One region of the Comamonas sp. DB36 genome, then DNA from elsewhere that is predicted to be linked to it. Evidence: riboswitches for the same ligand, from Rfam matches in the RefSeq annotation. Region 1 holds a riboswitch; the other holds the start of a gene.
What was found. A riboswitch is a leader RNA that binds a small molecule or an ion and turns the genes downstream of it on or off. The one in region 1 is predicted to bind cobalamin.
Positions count from the first base shown of each region.

Region 1 (6,993 bases):
CGGCCACGCGCAGGCAGGCGCCGAGGTTGTGCGGATCGGTCACGCCGTCGAGCACCAGCAGCAGCGGGTTCTTCACGCCGCTTTCCTCGAGGTTTTCGAGCAGCTCGTCAAGCGAGGTGATCTGCTTGGTGGGCTCGACGCGCGCGGCCACGCCCTGGTGGCCGTGGCTGCCGGCAAGCTTGGCCAGGCGTTCGCCGTCGGCTTCGATCAGCCGCGCTCCGGCTTCACGCGCACGGTCCAGGAACTGGCGCATGCGGGCGTCGCGGCGCGAAGCCTCGTAGTAGATTTCGACGATGGATTGCGGCGCGGTCTTCAGACGCACGCCTACGGCGTGGAAGCCGAAGAGAACTTTGGGGGACGACATAGCCTTCGATTATCGACCCAAGCCCATGCCCGGCACATTCCCGGTGGCATCGAAAGCGACAAATCGGCGCCAATGCTGTTGCTAACTACGCTGCCAGGCCGCATGCCGCCTAGCATCCTGCCGTGCGGCGGGGTTTTGCCCAGCGCTTAAACTCCCGGCTCCCGCGGCACGGCTGCCCGTGCTGCCGCGTCCGGCATGCCGCAGCGCCCTGCTCCCTCGGCCCCATTCGTTCTTCTTTATTCCATGATCTTCAAGCCATTGCTGCACCTGATGCAGCGCACCAGCCTTGTGACGCAAATCGTGCTGGCCTTGATTGCCGGCATTGCGTTTGCCTTTCTTTTCCCGGCGGCCACGCCCGGTGTGGGGCTGCTGGGCAAGCTGTTCATCTCGGCGCTCAAGGCCGTCGCCCCGGTGCTGGTGCTGATGCTGGTGATGGCGTCCATCAGCAACCACCGCCCCGGAGACTCGACGCTGATTCGCCCCGTGCTGTGGCTGTATGTCGTCGGCACACTGGCCGCGGCCATCGTCGGCGTGTTCGCGAGCATGTTGTTCCCCTCGACGCTGGTGCTGCAGACCGCGGCCACGGGCGTCACACCGCCGGGCAATGTGCAGGAAGTGTTGATGGCGCTGGTGCTCAGCGCCGTCGACAACCCGGTCAACGCCCTGCTGAGCGCGAACTACATCGGCATTCTGGTCTGGGCCGTGGGCCTGGGACTGGCGCTGCGCCATGCGAGCGAAGGCACGCGCAAGCTGCTGGGCGACCTGTCGAACGCCATCACGCTCGTCATCCAGGGCGTGATCCGCTGCGCGCCGCTGGGCATCTTCGGCCTGGTCGCGGCAACGTTTGCCGACGCCGGCATGGCCGCGCTGCTGGGCTACGCCCACCTGCTGACGGTGCTGGTCGGCTGCATGCTGTTTGTCGCGCTGGTGGTCAACCCGCTGATCGTGTTTGCCAAGATCCGCCGCAACCCCTATCCGCTGGTGCTGATGTGCCTGCGCGAAAGCGCCGTGACGGCGTTCTTCACGCGCAGCTCGGCGGCCAACATTCCGATCAACCTGGCCCTGGCCAAGCGTCTGAACCTTGACGAAGACACCTACAGCATCGCGATTCCGCTGGGCGCGACCATCAACATGGCCGGCGCCAGCATCACCATCAGCGTGCTGTCGCTCGCCGCAGCGCACACGCTGGGCATCGTCGTCGACATTCCCACGGCCATCCTGCTGTGCGTCGTGGCCTCGGTCTGCGCCTGCGGCGCCGCGGGCGTGGCCGGCGGCTCGCTGCTCTTGATTCCGCTGGCCTGCAGCCTGTTCGGCATTTCCAGCGATGTGTCGATGCAAGTCGTGGCGATCGGCTTCATCATTGGCATACTGCAGGACTCGGCCGAAACCGCGCTGAATTCCTCCACCGACGTGATCTTCACCGCCGCGGCCTGCCAGGCCGAGGAGCGAAAGAACGCGGCACTGATCTGAGACCTGTCCCATGCTGTTCGCCCCCCTGAAATACATCCATCTGCTGGCCGTGATCGTCTGGCTGGGCGGCATGGCGTTCTCCCACTTCTTCCTGCGCCCCGCCGTGCAGTCGCTGGCGCCCGCGCAGCGCGTGCCGTTGATGCACAACGTGCTGCAACGCTTCTTCGCGGCCATGCTGGTGACCGTGGCCGTGGTACTGCTGTCGGGCGCGGGCATGGTCGCCTCGGTCTATCACATGGCGGACCAGGCCGAACTGCAGTTCCAGATGCCGCTGGCCTGGAAAGTCATGACCGCGCTGGGCCTGGTGATGGCCGGCATCTTCGGCCATATCCGCTTTGCGCTGTTCAAGCGTCTGGACCGCGCGGTGCAGGCCGCCGACTGGCCCGCAGGCGGCAAGGCATTGGCCAGCATCCGCGTCTGGGTCGCGGCCAATCTCGCAATAGGCGTGGCCATCGTCACGGCACTGCGGCTGTCCGTTTGACAGCGCCGATTAGAATCACCGCGTTGGTGCTGGCCCGGCAAATCTTGCCGGGCCGTTAAACGGGAAACAGGGCGGCGATGCGCAATGCATCGCTCCAGCCTGTACTGCCCCCGCAACAGTGAGTGAAGCGGCCCGAACATTCGGGCCGGCGCGCATCGACAAGCCACTGGCGCAGCCGCCGGGAAGGCGATGTGCGTGATTCACCAGTCTGGATACCGGCCAACAAGGCGGTTGCTGCATGCGCGGCAACCTTGTGAGTGAAGCGCCGGCGGGGTCGCGGGCGCGAACTGGTAATCCTTCATGACTATTTCCTTTCGACCGAACACCGGCGCTGCGGTGCGACTGCACGCCTGCGCGTTTGCCGCCATGGCACTGTGCGCGCCGGCCTGGGCGCAGACCGGCTCCGCGCTCGACACCCTGGTGGTCACGGCTGCGCGAGAAGCCCAGCCGCTGCGCACCGTCACCGCCGACATGAGCGTGATCGACCGCGCGGCCATAGAGCGCAGCGGCGCCACGGGCGTCGCCGACCTGCTGGCCCAGGTGCCTGGCGTGCAGATCACGCGCAACGGCGGCCCGGGCCAGACCACCTCGGTGTTCCTGCGCGGCATGGGCAACCAGCACACGGCGGTGTTCGTCGACGGCGTGCGCTTCAACAGTCAGGAACTGCAGGGCGGCGCAGCGTGGGCCGCGCTGCCGCTGGCGCAGATCGACCGCATCGAGATACTGCGCGGTCCGGCCGCGGCCATCTACGGTTCGGACGCAATGGGCGGCGTGGTGCAGATCTTCACGCGCCAGGGCGACGGCCCGCTGCGTGCATACACCGAAGCCGGCCTGGGCAACCAGGGCACCTCCAAGATTTCCACCGGACTGCAAGGCGGCGCCAACGGCTGGAGCTATGGCCTGCATGTGGCGGACGAGCGCAGCGACGGTTTCGACGTGAACCCGGGCAACCCCTGGACACCCAACCCCGACCGCGATGGCTACAGCAACAGCTCGCTGGGCCTGAACGCGGGCTACAGGCAAGGCATTCACCAGATCGACACGCGCCTGCAGCACAACCGCCTCAAGGCGCAATACGACCAGAGCGCCGCGCCGTTCGACGACTACGACCGCGTGAAGAACACCTCGGGCACGCTGCGCTGGCAGGCCGCCTGGAGCGATACCTACCAGAGCGTGGTGCAGCTGGGCCAGGCGCGCAGCGACATCCGGCGCTTCACCGATTCCCCCGAAGGCAACGACGGCCGCAGCAGCAACTACCTGCTGCAGAACCAGTGGAAGCTGGGTGACAGCCGCGTCAACATCGATCTGGAGCGCCGCGAAGACCGGCTGAACACCGATTACGCCTGGACGCAGAACACCGACAGCAAGCGCGTGCAGAACTCGCTGTCGGCCGGCTGGCGCTATGCCAGCGGCCGGCACCAGCTCGACGCCAACGTGCGCCACGACCGCGTGCGCGAGCAGCAAAGCAAGACCACGGGCGGCCTGGGCTATGGGCTGCAGCTCAATGACAGCCTGCGCTGGGTGGTGTCGGCGGGCACGGCCTTTCGCACGCCCACGCTCTACGAGCGCTTCACGGGCCAGGCCGCGGCGGATCTCAAGCCCGAAAGCAGCGCCAATGTCGAAACCGGTCTGCACTACAACACGGGTAACCAGCAGCTGTCTGCCGTCGCCTATCGCAACAAGATCAAGAACCAGATCACCTATGACTTCACCAGTTCGCCGGCCTGCAACTGCTACCGCAACTGGGAAAGCGTGGAGCTCAAGGGCCTGACACTGACCAGTTCGACGCGCCTGGACCGCATGAACCTGGGACTGTCGCTGGACTTCCTGAACCCCAAGAACCTCGAGAACGGCAGGCTGCTGCCCTACCGCTCCAAGCGCATGCTCAAGCTCTCGGCCGACACCCAGCTTGCAGGTTGGACGCTGGGCACCGAAGCCCAGCTCTACAGCGCACGCTTTGTCGATGCCGAGAACTCGGCCAGCCTGGGCGGCTATGGCGTGGTCAACCTCTATGCCCAGCACCAGCTGGCCAAGGACTGGTCGCTGCTGGCACGCGTCAACAACGTCGCCGACCGCGACTATGCGCCCACCAAAGGCTATGCCAACGCGGGCCGCACCCTGTTCGTCAGCGTGAAATGGGCGCCCGCAAACTGAGCGCGCGCCTCGCGCCCTGGCTGCTCGCGGCCTGCGTGCTGCTGGCTGCGACCGCGCCCGCGCTGGCGTACGGCGTGCGCGATGCCCAGGGCCGCACGGTGGAATTCGCCCGGGTGCCGCAGCGCATCGTGTCGCTGCTGCCTTCGGTCACCGAGTCGCTGTGCGCGCTCGGCGCCTGCGCGCGCCTGGTCGGCGTCGATGCGTTTTCCAACCACCCGCCCGAGATCGCGGCGCTGCCGCGGCTGGGCAAGTCTTCCGCGCCGTCGGTGGAAGCCATCGTGCGCCTGCGGCCCGACGTCGTGCTGCTGGCCTATTCGCCGCCGCTGATGGCCCAGCTCGCGCAGTTCGGCATTCCCGTGCTCGCGCTCGACGCCCACGATATCGCGGGCATGCGCGCACAGTGGCGCACGCTGGACGCCTTGCTGCAGCAGCAGCGCGCCGAGGCGCTGAACGCGCGCCTGCAGGACGGAGTCGAGCGCGTCGCGCAGTCGGCGCGCGCCCATGCGGGCCGCAGCGTCTATTTCGAAGTCGACGCCACGCCGTATGCTGCCGGCAGCACCTCGTTCATCGGCGAATTGCTGACCCGGCTGGGCGCGCGCAACATCGTCGCGCCCGCGCTCGGGCCCTTCCCGCGGCTGTCGCCCGAATATGTCGTGCGCCAGAATCCGCAGATCATCATCCATACGCCCGAAACGCCGGCCAGCGCGTTTGTCCAGCGCCCGGGCTGGCGCAGCATCGATGCGGTGCGCAGCGGCCGTATCTGCACGCTCAGCACAGCCGAAGTCGATCTGGTCTCGCGCCCCGGCCCCAGGCTGGACCAGGCCGCGGCCGTGCTCGCGCGCTGCCTGGCGCTTTCAGACAAGCCCTAGTCCGGCTGGACAGTGACCGCAAGTGCTGGCACGCTAGCCCCCGCACTGTCCACTGAAAGCGCGCATGAACTTCGCCGATATCACCGCCCACCGCATGGATGCGGCCTGGCTCGATGCCCACTGGATGCCGTTCACCGGCAACCGCAATTTCAAGGCCAGGCCGCGCATGGTGGTCGGCGCCCAGGGCGCGTATCTGCGCGATGCCAGGGGCCGCGAGATCTTCGACGGCCTCTCGGGCCTGTGGTGCTCGGGCCTGGGCCATGGCCGCAGGGAGATCGCCGAGGCGATAGGCCAGGCCGCGCTGCAGCTCGACTATGCGCCGGCCTTCCAGTTCGGCCACCCTGCGGCCTTCACGCTTGCCAACCGCATCAAGGAGCTGATGCCGGCCGGCCTGGACCATGTGTTCTTCACGGGCTCGGGCTCGGAAGCCGCCGACACTTCGCTCAAGATGGCGCGCGCCTACTGGCGCGCCAAGGGCCAGGCGGGCAAGACGCGGCTCATAGGCCGGGAAAAGGGCTATCACGGCGTGAACTTCGGCGGCATTTCGGTGGGCGGCATCGCCGGCAATCGCAAGCTGTTCGGCCAGGGCATAGAAGCCGATCACCTGCCGCATACCCAGCCGCCGCCGGGCGGCTTCCACAAGGGCCTGCCCGCGACCGACGGCCGCGCGCTCGCCGACCGGCTGCTGGACATCATTGCCCTGCACGATGCCAGCACCATTGCGGCGGTGATCGTCGAGCCGTTCTCGGGCTCGGCCGGCGTGGTGGTTCCGCCGGCGGGCTATCTGCAGCGGCTGCGCGAAATCTGCACCCAGCACGACATTCTGCTGATCTTCGATGAAGTCATCACCGGCTTCGGCCGCTGCGGCGGCTGGACGGCGGCGCAGGTCTTCGGCGTCACGCCCGACATCCTGAACTTCGCCAAGCAGGTCACCAACGGCGTGCAGCCGCTGGGCGGCTGCGTCGCGAGCAAGGAGATCTACGCCACGTTCATGGCCGCGGGCGGGCCCGAATATCTGGTCGAGTTCGCCCATGGCTACACCTATTCGGCCCACCCCGTGGCCTGCGCGGCCGCGCTGGCCACGCTTGATCTGCTGCAGCAGGAAGACCTGCCGGCGCGCGTCAAGACCATGGCTCCGCATTTAGAGAATGCGGTCCACGGCCTGCGCGGCGCCAGGCATGTGCTGGACATACGCAACTTCGGCCTGGCCGCGGGTTTTTCCATAGACCCGCTGCCCGGCGAGCCCGCGCGCCGGCCTTACGAGATCGCCATGAGATGCTGGGAGATGGGGTTTTACGTGCGCTATGGCGCCGACACCATCCAGCTCGCGCCGCCGTTCATCAGCACCCAGGCCGAGATAGAGCGCCTGGTCAGCGCGCTGGGCGATGCGCTGCAGGCCTGCAACTGAAAAAAAAAGCGCCCGAAGGCGCTGGTTCAAGGAAGGCGCAACAGCGCTTACTTGTAGAAGGCCTCGACCTTGCCCTTGATCTTGATCAGCAGCGGACGGCCCTTGCGGTCCAGTGTCTTGCCCGCGGGCACGCGCACCCAGCCTTCGCTGATGCAGTATTCCTCGACGTCGAAACGCTCCTTGTCGTTGAAGCGGATGCCGATGTCATGCTCGAACACCGCGGCCACATGGTGCGGGCTGCTGGGGT
Region 1 covers NZ_CP196631.1:2,490,367-2,497,359, forward strand. The annotation lists gene rlmB (23S rRNA (guanosine(2251)-2'-O)-methyltransferase RlmB) at 1-364, opposite strand, end outside; gene sstT (serine/threonine transporter SstT) at 608-1,834, shown strand; gene ACSVDO_RS11490 (CopD family protein) at 1,845-2,315, shown strand; cobalamin riboswitch at 2,323-2,553, shown strand; gene ACSVDO_RS11495 (TonB-dependent receptor domain-containing protein) at 2,616-4,469, shown strand; gene ACSVDO_RS11500 (ABC transporter substrate-binding protein) at 4,451-5,338, shown strand; gene aptA (omega-aminotransferase AptA) at 5,403-6,746, shown strand; gene ACSVDO_RS11510 (DUF3297 family protein) at 6,794-6,993, opposite strand, start outside.

Region 2 (6,993 bases), 870 kb from region 1:
CTCGCGGCTTTCGCCCAGACTGCGCACCCCGCCCATCAGCAGATCGGGGTCGGCGCGCACCACGTATTCGGGATTGAGGCGCGGAAACGGCCCCAAGGCCGCGGGCACGATGTTGACCAGCCCCAGCCGGGCCAGCGTCTCGCCGATGAAGGAATTCTCGCCCGCGGCAAACGGCCCGCGGCTGGCTTCGAAGTACACGCGCTGGCCGCGCGCCTGCGCGGGCATGGCGCGCGCGGCTTCGGCCAGGCCCTGCTCCATGCGCGCCCAGACCGGCTCGGCGCCCTGGGGCAGCGCAAGCATCGTCGCGAGCGTGCGCAGAACGCCATGCACTTCGGCATGGGTGCGCGGCTCCAGCGCGATCACCTTGAGGCCCAGCGCCTCCAGACGCCCAATGGCGCGCGAAGCAACCGAAATCAGCACCACGTCCGGGCGCAGCGCCAGCACGGCTTCGATGTTCGGCTCGAGATTGCCGCCCAGGCGCGGCAGATGGGCCAGCGCGGGCGGCCAGGTGGTGTAGCGGTCCACGCCCACGATGCGCGTGCACGCGCCCAGCGCGCAGACCGATTCGGCCAGCGAGGGCAGCAGGCTCACGATGCGCTGCGGCGGCGCGGCCAGCTGCACCGCCCTGCCGCGCGCGTCGGTGAGCGTGATCGCCGCTGCGGCGGGCGCAGACGACACCTGGGCATTCGCTGCCATGCCGGGCAGCGAGGCGCTCAGCAGCATGGCAGCCAATATTGCAGATTTGAACGATGCCGCGATCTTCTTCACTGCATGTAAGCTAGTTTGAGCTGTCATTTTTCGCCCTTGAGCACCAGCGGCAGTCCGGCGCACATGAGCGTCGCGTGGCTGCAGGCCGCGGCCACGCGCTGGTTGAGCACGCCCAGCGCGTCGACAAACGCGCGCACTTCGCGGCCCAAAGGAATCACGCCCAGGCCGATCTCGTTGCCCACGATCACCACGGGCCCGGAAGCGTGCGCGAGCGCATCAACGAACGCATCGGCCTGCTCGGCCCAGGTCTGCGCCCCAGGCAAATGGGCATTCATGGGCATCATCCAGTTGGTGAGCCACATGGTGAGACAGTCGATGACCAGCAGGCAGTCGGGCCGGCTGCGTTCGCGCAGCGCCGACGCCAGGTCCAGCGGCACTTCGATGGTGCCCAGGCCCGGAACGCGCGCGGCGCGGTCGTGCTGGTGGCGCGCGATGCGCGCCGCCATTTCAGCGTCATAGGCCTGGCCCGTGGCCAGCAGCCAGGCACTGTGCGCGGGCGACTGCGCAATCCATTCCTGGGCCAGGTTTTCGGCGCGGCGCGACTTGCCGCTTTTCTGCCCGCCCAGGATCAATTCGCTGCGCGCTGTCGTCATGCGTCCACCTCCCCGTCTTGCCCGTCGGCCCGCGCGCCCAGCAGCGCAGCGATGGCGCGCGGGTGCGAGGCGAACCAGGCATGGAAAAAACTCGCGTGCAGGCTGCCATGGCGGTACAGCCACTCGCCATTGTCCGCTCCCGGCGCTTCATCGGGCCGGTGGCTGCGGCCCAGCGGCGTCGCCGCGCTGTCCAGCCGCGCGTAGTGGAAAGTGTGGCCGCGCAGCGTGCCCCAGGGCGTGGTCAGTTGCTGCATTCCCAGGCCGGCCAGGCGCTTTTGCATCTGCGCCCTGCCCGGCATCAGCCCCCACAGCGGCGCCCAGCTGCCATCGGCGGTGGTAATGCCTTCGCTGAGCGCGAGCATGCCGCCGCACTCGGCCCAGATCGCCTTGCCCGCGCGCCAATGGGCCAGGATGTCGGCCTGCAGGGCGCTGTTCGCGACCAGGCGCGCGGCATGCAGCTCGGGGTAGCCGCCGGGCAACCACAGCGCGTCGCATGCGGGCAGGCGCTCACCGGCCAGCGGCGAGAACATGCGCAGCTCGGCGCCCAGCGCGCGCAGGCATTCAAGATTCGCGGGGTAGACAAAGCTGAACGCCGCATCGTGCGCCACCGCAATCACACGGCCCGCGAGCCACGGGCCCAGGGCTTCGGGCTGATCGGCGGCGGGCAGCGCGGGCGGCGCAAACTCCACCGCCCATTGCTGCCAGTCCTGCCAGCTGCGCTGGCCCAGCGGCGTGGCGGCCAGCGCATCGGCCGCGGCGTCCAGCCGCTGCATGCCGTCAGTGAGTTCGTGCGCCGCGACCAGGCCCAGATGGCGCTGGGGCAGCAGCGCCGCGGCGCCCGACGCGGGCTGGGCCTTGGCATCGGCGCTGATGCGCTGCACCGCGCCCTGCCACAGGCTGTCCGCGCGCACGCCGGCCTGCAGCAGCTGCGCATGGCGCGCACTCGCCACGCGGTTGGCGAGCACGCCAGCCCAGCGCAGCCCCGGCTCGAAATGCTGCAGCCCATGGGCCAGCGCGCCCAGCGTGGCCGACATGCCCGAAGCGTCTATCACCGCGAGCACGGGAATGTCCAGCAGCCGCGCGAGATCGGCCGCGCTGGGGCTGCCGTCGAACAGGCCCATCACGCCTTCGATCAGGATCAGGTCGGCGCTGCACGCGGCCGCGTGCAGGCGCGCGCGCGCATCGGCCTCGCCCGTCATCCACAGGTCCAGAGAATGGACCGGCGCGCCGCTGGCGAGCTGGTGCCAGTGCGGATCGAGATAGTCCGGGCCGCATTTGAAGACCTGCACGCGCCGGCCCTGGCGCGTGTGCAGCCGCGCCAGCGCGGCGGTGAGCGTGGTCTTGCCCTGGCCCGACGCGGGCGCGGTGATCAGCAGCGCGGGGCAGCGCACGGAATTCAAGGTGTGGGAGTCCATTGCAGGCTCACGAAGAAGCGCCGGCCTTCGGTGGCGTAGGTGGCGGCGGTCTCATAGTGTTTGTCGAACGCATTGTCCAGGCGCGCGAGCAGCTTCCAGTCGCGCGCGAGCGTCTTGCTCGCCGAGAGATTCCACAGCGCATAGCCGCCCAGCACCTTGGTGTTGGCCGCGTCGTCGAAGCGGCGCGCGCTCCACTGCACATCGGCACCCCATTGCCAGCCCGCGATCCGGCGGCTTGCGCCCAGCGTGCCGAACTGTCTGGCGCGGCGCGTGAGGTACAGGCCGGTGGCGCCGTCCTTGGCCGAATTGAAGTCGAGCGCGCCATGCCAGCGCACGCCCAGCGCCTGGGTCGCGGCGGCCAGCGTCAGGCCCTGGTATTCGGCCTGGGCGACGCTCACGTAGCAGCCCTGCGCGCTCGCGCAGCCGCGCGCGCCGGCCTGATACGACACCTGGTCGCTCACGCGGTTGCGATAGGCCGTGGCCGAGAATTCATTTTGCTGCGCGCGGTAGCGCAGACCCAGCTCGAGGTTGCGGCCGTTTTCGGGCGTCAGGCTGGCCGTGCCGTAATTGCTGAAGCGCTGGTAAAGCGTGGGCGCGCGAAACGCCGTGGCCGCTGCGGCCGTAGCGCGCCATTGCGGCGTGAGGTCGTAGCCGTAGGCCAGGCTGCCGGTTTGCTTGCCACCGAACTCGCTGTCGCTGTCGTGGCGCAGCTGCGCCTGCAGATGCTGCTTGCCCGCATGCCACTGGTAGCCCAGCGCCAGCGCGTTCTGCGCGCGCTCGCGATCCACAGGCGCATTCTGCAGCGCGTCTTCGCGGCGCTCCAGCGTCGCCGAGAAGGTCTGCGCGCCCAGGCGCCACTGGTTCTGCCAGGACATGCCGCGCAGCTGCGTGGTGCTCAGATAGGCCGTGGGCGTGGTCTCGTAGCGATCCTCGGACGCATTGAGCGCGAGCACGCTGCTCCAGCGCTCGCTCCACTGCGCGCTCCACTCCATGCCCGCGGCATGCATGCGGTGCAGGCTGCGGTCATCGACGCCCGGCCGGGTGCTGTTGTCGTAACCCGCGTCGATGTCGCTGGCCAGCAGCGAAGCGCGCAGTTGGTGCTGGTCATTGATGCGCCAGCCCAGCCGCGCCGCGCCCGACAGGCTCTTGTAGCCATCGCGGTCGGCATTGCGGCTGGGGCGCACATCGAAGCCGTCGCTGCGTTCGCCGGCGATGTCCAGCGCATAGTCCCAGGCCTTGTCTTCGCCGCCCACGCCGCTGACGCCGGCCTGGGCGCGCCGCGTGCCGTTCGAGCCCAGGCCCACCGACACCGACGGCGTGAACGCCTGCTCGGCACGGCGCGTGAAGATCTGCACCACGCCGCCGATCGCGTCGGAACCGTAGATGGCCGCGGCCGGGCCGCGCAGCACTTCGATGCGATCGATCATGGCCAGCGGAATGCTTTCCCAGGTCGGGCCGCCGCTGCCGCTTTGCGAGGAAAAGCGGATTCCGTCGATATAGACCGCCGTATAGGCGGTATCGGCGCCGCGCAGCATGACGCTGGTGGTATTGCCCAGGCCGCCGTTGCGCACCATCTGGATGCCCGGCAGGCGCGCGAGCACATCGGCCAGACCGGTCGCGCCGCTGGCCTCTATGGTCGCGCGGTCGATGACGGACATGTCGGCCAGCAGCTGCTGCGCGGACTGGGGTGCGCGCGCGGCCGTGACCACGGTCGTCGTGCTCTGGGTTTCGGCCAGCGGCTGGGCCTGCACGCCGGGGAAAACAGCCGACAAGGCCAGGGCCAGAACGCAGGGGCGCACGCACAAGGGCGCGGCAGCGCCGGAAGAAGGGTAAAACATGAGTATCAACGTGAAGGCACCCGGCGCCGACCTTCCCGTCAGCTATGGGTCAAAGCAATCCGTGTCGCGGGCGACGGCGGACCACACCTCGTTGGCCGGTATCCGGGCTGGGCGGAGCACACTCTTGCAAGCCTTCCCAGCGCAGCGCCAGTGGCAAGTAAAGAAGAGCCGAGCATCGCAAAAACACTCATCCGCTGACCGTTGCGGGGGCAGCGCAGGCACGGAACATCCGCATCGCGGCGACTCCTCCCTGCTTCCCGTTGAACTGCGCGCCCGGGAGCCAAGCGCACGAGCACCAACGGCGGTGATTGTATCCGCGCCCGCTTTCCATGGGCCGGCCCTGCCGTTTTGTAGGACGACGGAGAATTTGCGGCGCCATCCAGCGCCTTCGCTACTGTTTCTTACGCATATCCCGGGCTACAAGTTCTACAATCAGCGAGTCTATGTCTGCCCAGTCACCCCTCGACCTTATTTCCGACCGCGTGGAGCGACTTCTGTTGCGCCACGAGGAGCTTCAGCGCACCAATGCCCTGCTGGCCGAGCAGGTCGCTGCACTGACCCAGGAGCGCGATTCGCTGCGCTCGCGCCTGAGCGCCGCGCGTGCGCGCGTCGATGCGCTGATCGAACGCCTGCCCAGCAACGAGGGAGCCGGCATATGAAGCAACTTGATGTCCAGATCCTGCACCAAAGCTATCTGCTGACCTGCCCCGAAGGCCACGAGGAGCGCTTGCTCGAAGCCGTGTCCCGCGTCAACGACACCATGGCCCGCATCCGCGATGCGGGCAAGGTGCGCTCGCGCGAGCGTGTGGCGGTGCTGGCAGCGCTCAACATGGCGTTCGACATCGTGACCGCCGAGCGCGCCCCCGCGCCCGAGCCTGTCGAGCAGCCCGCTGAGGTCGAAGAAGATCCGGCGGCCGCCGACGCCTGGGCCCAGGCCATGATCCAGCAGCAGGCCGACGCGCAGCGCATCGTGGCCCTGCTCGAACGCCTCGACCAGGCGCTCGAGGCCGACGCACAATTACTGTAAAAAATCGGCCCGGCCGCGCCCAGCTCCGCGCATCCGCACTACAATGAAAGCGTCTGCGAATCTGCCGGGCTTTATATTTCCTTGAACCAATGCTCATTGAGCCCGGGCTTGGTACATCGCTTGATGAGCGTGATCGTCTCGCGTTAGATGAACCCAACGTCAAGCTGCCCTTGCCCCCCTGAACCCCGGTTCAGGATGCCGGTCCGGTGTTTCGCAGACACCTTATTTCTTGTGCAAGTTGCGAGCGTTCATCGCCGCCGCCAGTGACTTGCACAGCTGTTTTGAATTGAATTTGCCCGCTGATGCGGGCTTTTTCATTTTCGCCCCCGTTGCGGCAGCGGGCTGGCCCGCTGGTCGAGGCCCGCCAAGCGGTCAGCTGCAAGCGCAGGGCGCATTTCGCAAAAACAGGTCCGTGGAGCTTCCTATGCGCAGACTTCGCCATCTCACCAATCGCCACCGTGCACGTTCCACCAATCTGGCCCTGGGGTGGCTGCTGGCGTTCAATGCGGGGGCGGTCAATGCAGGCGGATTTCTGGTGCTGCACATGTACACCTCGCACATGACGGGTTTTGCCTCGCAATTGGCAGACGGCCTGGTGCTGGAAAACGGCAAGCTGCTGCTCAATGCGCTGGGCGCCATCTTGTCTTTCATGACAGGCGCCGCCGTGTGCGCGGTGCTGGTCAACTGGGGACGCCAGCGCCAACACTATAGCGTCTATGCCCTGCCCTTGATGCTCGAGGCGCTGATGCTGCTGCCTTTCGGCATCATGGGCGCGGCGACGCTTGCCTGGAACACGCCGTTTGCCGTTCCGCTCACCGTGCTGCTGCTGTCCTTCATGATGGGCCTGCAAAATGCCGTGGGCTCCAAGACGTCGGGCGGAAGCACGCGCACCACCCATATGACGGGCAACTTCACCGATCTGGGCATGGAACTGGGCAAGATGCTTTTCTGGCGACGCCACGCCGGCACAGCGCTGGCCGACGCCCAAGCGGTAAGGCACGACTGGACGCGCATGCGCACCTGCGCCGGGCTCATAGGCATGTTCGTGCTCGGCAGCCTCGCCGGCGCACTCGGGTTCAAGCACATCGGCTTCTTCTGTGTCGTTCCGCTGGCGGCACTGCTGCTCGCACTCTCCGTGCCGCCTTTCCTGCGCGACGCCAGGCGCTCGAGCATGCGGCTCGCGGACTTCTTGAAAGCCAGCGATTGATTTCAGGCGCAAAAAAACCGCAGTTCCCGTGAGAGAACTGCGGCTTGCGTGCATCAGCCCGGGGCCCGCAATACGGGCCCGCAGAGCTGCTGGAGCCTGTTATTGGCCGTGGACGCGCTTGGCGTCGGCCACGCACTTGTCCTTG
Region 2 covers NZ_CP196631.1:1,621,018-1,628,010, reverse strand. The annotation lists gene ACSVDO_RS07740 (ABC transporter substrate-binding protein) at 1-723, opposite strand, end outside; gene ACSVDO_RS07735 (bifunctional adenosylcobinamide kinase/adenosylcobinamide-phosphate guanylyltransferase) at 792-1,361, opposite strand; gene ACSVDO_RS07730 (cobyrinic acid a,c-diamide synthase CobB) at 1,358-2,776, opposite strand; gene ACSVDO_RS07725 (TonB-dependent receptor domain-containing protein) at 2,758-4,614, opposite strand; cobalamin riboswitch at 4,692-4,929, opposite strand; gene ACSVDO_RS07720 (DUF904 domain-containing protein) at 5,058-5,273, shown strand; gene ACSVDO_RS07715 (cell division protein ZapA) at 5,270-5,641, shown strand; gene ACSVDO_RS07710 (YoaK family protein) at 6,066-6,848, shown strand; gene ACSVDO_RS07705 (hypothetical protein) at 6,948-6,993, opposite strand, start outside.
Region 2: it holds a riboswitch for cobalamin, as region 1 does, so the genes downstream of both, ACSVDO_RS07725 (TonB-dependent receptor domain-containing protein) here and ACSVDO_RS11495 (TonB-dependent receptor domain-containing protein) in region 1, are expected to answer to the same signal.